Regions from separate parts of the Tunturiibacter psychrotolerans genome, predicted to be linked through region 2. Evidence: predicted binding sites of a transcription regulator. Region 2 holds the regulator's gene; the other holds the start of a gene.

Region 1 (2,455 bases), 2.0 Mb from region 2:
CCATTTACGAGCAGAGCCAGATGATCAAATGATCCGAACAGATTGATGTAATAGAAGTTCAATTGATACGAAATTTCGAAAGCATATTTTTGATTACTGAAACCGTCGCGAGTCGAGGCCGCTCGTTGCATTTCTAACCAAATTAACCGATCCCTTGCAAAACAAAGTTGGGGCAGTCGATTGTGTATGAATGATCTAGCAGTTTCTCCTACATTTACAGAAACTTTCTTCGCTCGCATTAGATTCAAAAATGCCATTGGTGCTGCGAATGTGGACGGTTCGGCTAGCTGATACATTGTGCTCCAAGTGCCGTCCCAAATCATCCTGGTATATGTCCATGGGATGTCAAATCCTCTAACGAAAAACTCAGAAAGTCGCAGCAAGAATGAAGTGTCGCTAATTAATACTTGGAGATCGTTTACAAAGGCGGGGGTAAACGCCAAAAGAGGCGACTCTGCGGGAACAACGACGCAGTCGACTCGATTGCCGTGTGCGAGTGTCGCTAGCTCTGAGGCTTCGTGATGGTCATTGATACTTGGAACTCCAAGATGGGCGGAATTCGCAGTTAGAGGATCTATTATCGTGAAAGATATATTTGCGCTGGATAATATTTCTAGGGTTTTCGCGAAGTTGGATGGAACTAAAAGGCGGACTTCACATATGCCACTGTGACGAACGGTTAGGTAAATTCGGAGGTGCTCCAATAAATCTAAAAAGGCTAAATCATTAGCCGTAATTTGATTTAACCAAACGAGCACGTCGAAGGATCGTTTGACTAGCCTTGATTTTTCGCGTTCAGGAAGGAACCTTCCTCGGACTAATGGCATCGCAAATCAATTTACTCGACCGTGACTGATTTCGCCAGGTTTCTGGGTTGGTCTACGTCACAGCCTCGGCGGACGGCGATGTGGTAGGCGAGGAGTTGGAGGGGGACTACTTCTAGGATGGGTAGGAGTAGTTCGGGGGCCTGGGGGATGTAGATGGTCTGCTCGACGAGCTGGCTGATCTCGGTGTCGCCTTCGATGGCGATGGCGATGACGCGGCCAGAGCGGGCGGTGACCTCTTGAATGTCGCTGAGGGTTTTTTCGTACTTGAGGACGCTGGAGGGATCGTTGGGGTCCTTGGTGGCGATGCAGACTACTGGGAGGGATTCGTCGATGAGGGCGTTGGGGCCGTGCTTCATCTCGCCGGCGGGGAAGAATCACATTTATTTTCTCCTTATGTTCCATATACTTACAACGAAGTGCACAACTTACAAGGCAAATACTGACTGGCGCGATGAGACGGGTTGGGCGAATATAAGGCGAACATCCTATGGCCGCCGCCCATGCAATCCGTTTTCAGATCGAAACCAAGCTGGCTCAGCGTGTGCCCGCTGCGCTGACGCTCAAGATCAAACATGCTCCGGAGGTGTTCGCCACCGGTATCACTGCAGTAGACGAGATCCTGGGCGGCGGTATTCCGCGTGGGTGCATCACTGAGGTCAGCGGAGTAGCCTCGACCGGGAAGACTTCCTTTGCTCTGTCGACTATTGCTTCCATCACGCAACTCGGCAACGCCTGTGCGTGGGTGGATGTGAGTGATGCGCTCTCCCCGGAAGCTGCCGCTGCGACGGGCGTGGAGCTGAGGCGTTTGCTCTGGCTCCGTATGTATGCCGAGCGTGGAAAGAAAGTAGCAGACAAGCCCTGGTCGCGGTTGGAGCAAGCCTTGAAAGCGACTGATCTATTACTGCAAACGGGAGGCTTCGGAGCCATCGTCCTGGATATGAGCGATGTGCTGCCTGAACATGCAAGACGCATTCCGTTAGCGACCTGGTATCGCTTTCGGCTGGCTGCAGAGCAGGCACGCACCTCATTGATCTTTCTCACGCAGTCGCACTGCACTAGCAGCTGCGCGTCGTTGGCGCTCCGTTGCGAGCTAGCGGAGACGACGCCATTCAGCAGCAATGGCGAAACGCCGCTGTTTGAGCGACGACAGTACCAGCTGGCACGTGAGCGCAACCGCAATGAAAGCACTCCTTTCATGCAGAGGAAGCCTGCTCAACGTGTGAGTTGGCCTGCAGAAACACTTTGGTCAAGGGTGCGATGATGTATGCCGTTCTCCATCCACCAAACTTCTTCGCACAGACCGCAGCGCATCAGCGCCCGGAGCTGCGTAAGAGACCGTTCGTGGTGCTCGATGGAGAGCCACCGGCGGAGATGGTCTTGGCAGCAAGCAAGACGGCACGCTCGTTAGGCGTCGAGATCGGCATGACTCGGCTGCAGGTCGAAGTATTCCCCGAAGTCGTCGCGCTCCATCGTGTCATTGAGCATGAGCATATGGCCTATACGTCTCTTCACCACGTCGCATGCATGTTCTCACCTCGCATCGAGTCGGTGGAAGAGAGGCCCGGTACATATGCATTGGACATTCGTGGGATGGATCGCCTGTACGGCGATGCCGAACAACTCGCAAA
Region 2 (2,455 bases):
CCTTGCCGATGTCAGACTCGTCGACCTTACCCTGCACGTAGACCTGGTTGGTGTCGCCGATGGTCATGACGAGGGTGGCGGTGGAGCCGAGGACGAGAATGGAACTGACCGCGTCCCCAATCTCCACGTCGCGGGAGAGGATGGTGCCGTCCATTGGGGAGGTGACTGTGGTGTAGCCGAGTTGCTCCTCAAGCTGTTTGAGGGAGGCTTTGTTCTGGGCTACCTGGGCCTCGGCCTGGCGAAGCTTTGAGGTATCCACGGTGATTTGGGCTACGGCTTTGTCGCGTGTGTTGAGATCTGCGAGATACTTCTGCTGGGCGTCATCAAGCGCCTGTTGGGAGACGACTCCCTCCTTGGACATTTGGAGGTTTCGCTCGTAGGTGTGCTTGTACATGGGGAGATCGGGGGCTTCGGCGTTGACCTTGTCGTAGTCGATGGAGGCCGCAGCGGCGCGTGCGTTGGACTCGGCTGCGGCGAGCTGGGCTTTCTGAGCGGCAACCTGATCGAGGATTTCCTGTTGGTCGAGTTGGGCGAGTACCTGACCTTGCTTTACCTGGGCGTTGATGTCGGTGTCGAGACGTGTGACGATGCCCGAGGCTTTGGATTTGACTTCGACCTTGGTGATGGGCTGGACCTTGCCGGTGGCAACCACAGAACGGGCTATATCTCCTCGCTCTGCTTTGGCCAGTTGCGAGGGCTCGAACTTTGTGGTGTTGCCGCGGGCGGCTGCGACAACGCCGAGAACGACGACAACGACAAGGGCGGTAAGGCCAGCCCAGAGCCAGGTCTTCCGTTTATTTTTACGCTGCGTGGCCAATGGTTGCTCCCTTGGTGCTGATGAAATGAGTCTCCGAAGTGTGGTTACGCAGGAAAGCGCTGTGCGGTTCCGTTGCCTCTGAAAAAGCTTACGGTAAAGACGTGGCGAAGTTGCTGAATTGACGTTTAGACGTAAAGACTTGGGAGGGAGAAAGCAGTGCGGCAGGGGAGGTATTTGTGAATTCTATGCGTATTTGCGGAGAACACCCAGGACCTTGCCCTGGATGCTGACGTTTGCGGCAGGGGCGTAGATGGGAGACATTTCGGTGTTTGAAGGCTGCAGGCGGATCATGCTGCCTTCGCGGTAGAAGCGTTTGAGGGTTGCGTCGGATCCGTCGATGAGAGCGACGATAATCTCTCCTTCGCGTGCGGTGCGAGTGCGCTCGACCAAAACGTAGTCGCCGGAGACGATGTGCTCGTCGCGCATGGAGTCGCCTCGAACCTCGAGGGCGAAGACTTCGCGATTGCCGATGATATCTGAGAGCGAGATGCTCTCGGCACTCTCGATGGCTTCGACGGGCTTGCCGGCGGCGATGCGGCCGAGCAGGGGGAGACGGTCGGAGCCTTTTTTGCCGCTGCGAACCGGGAGCACATCGATAGAGCGACTGCGATTGTGCGCGCGCTGGAGCAGGCCCTTGTTCTGGAGATTGGTGATGTGTTTGTGCACGGTGGCAAGAGAGCTCAGGCCCAGGCCGCTGGCAATCTCCTCGTAGGAAGGAGAGTAGCCGTTCTTCTGCGTGAAGCTGGAGAGGAAGTCGATAACCTCTTTTTGCCGCCGTGTTATAGCCATGCGGAGATTGTAGCGAATAAAAAGCGAATTGCAACAGCTTCTGAAAAGATTTATTCGGGAGAAGTATCCGAGAGAGCTACAGGCCTTGGCCGAATGTGGGTTTACGCATAATGTGAAAGTTTAATGTGAAAGTCAAAACCTCATAAGGTGAAAGCCACTCATTTTAGATGACTTAGGGAAAGCTTCTCCGACGTGGGTGCTATAAACCTACAAAACCTACATAACCTCCCCAACTTCCTTATTTTCTGTTGCTTGCAAGCTGTGGAGGTTTTCGGTGACGGCGAGCTGATCCTCTCTAACGTACATCGCAGACAGCATCTGAAGTCGCGTCCTAGTCTCTTTGTCCATGACCAAGCCATTGCCGGCCTGACTCAACCGCCGAGTGGGCAGACCCAACTTCCTCAGCCGATGTCCCACCTTCTCAGGGCTAAGTTTGGATCTCTCGCCCCGCACTTCTATTAGACGGTTGACCTCGACCGCGATCTCCCGCGCGTAAAGTTGGTCTCGGTTTACCCATTTCCGCTTTAGAGCCAAGGTAAAGATCGCAGCACCCACCGCCCCGCCCAGATGAGGACGTCTTTCGCTCCAGTCGATGCATTGGCTGGCGAACCGTCTCCGCGTCGCCCGCAGTCCCTTCATATCGACCCCAAGTCTCAGAAACTCTTTTTCTCCTTTAGAGGTCAAGGTATAGCCATCGACATCGGAATTTGGTTCTCGAACAAGCCACTATGCCTTCTGGGCACGCCGGCATATCTTCGTGGTTCCAGAGCGAGTAATGCTGTGTTGTCCATCAGAAGTTACGAACCTAGCCTCCAGCGCGGGTTAGTGCTGAGGAATGGCATCAGACTC

The links. The regulator LexA, encoded in region 2, represses DNA repair genes until DNA is damaged. The targets are predictions, from matches to a motif close to CANTTCGCTTTTTATTCGC.
Region 1: RBB77_RS21995 (ATPase domain-containing protein) is a predicted target of LexA. The motif match lies at 1,293-1,311, and genes of this name have one in related genera.

The regions. Positions count from the first base shown of each region.
Region 1 covers NZ_CP132942.1:5,251,113-5,253,567, reverse strand. The annotation lists gene RBB77_RS22005 (Cthe_2314 family HEPN domain-containing protein) at 1-758, opposite strand, end outside; partial or broken gene RBB77_RS22000 (SIS domain-containing protein) at 839-1,198, opposite strand; gene RBB77_RS21995 (ATPase domain-containing protein) at 1,315-2,088, shown strand; gene RBB77_RS21990 (DNA polymerase Y family protein) at 2,085-2,455, shown strand, end outside.
Region 2 covers NZ_CP132942.1:3,201,632-3,204,086, forward strand. The annotation lists gene RBB77_RS13260 (efflux RND transporter periplasmic adaptor subunit) at 1-817, opposite strand, end outside; gene lexA (transcriptional repressor LexA) at 1,001-1,606, opposite strand; gene RBB77_RS13270 (hypothetical protein) at 1,823-2,290, opposite strand.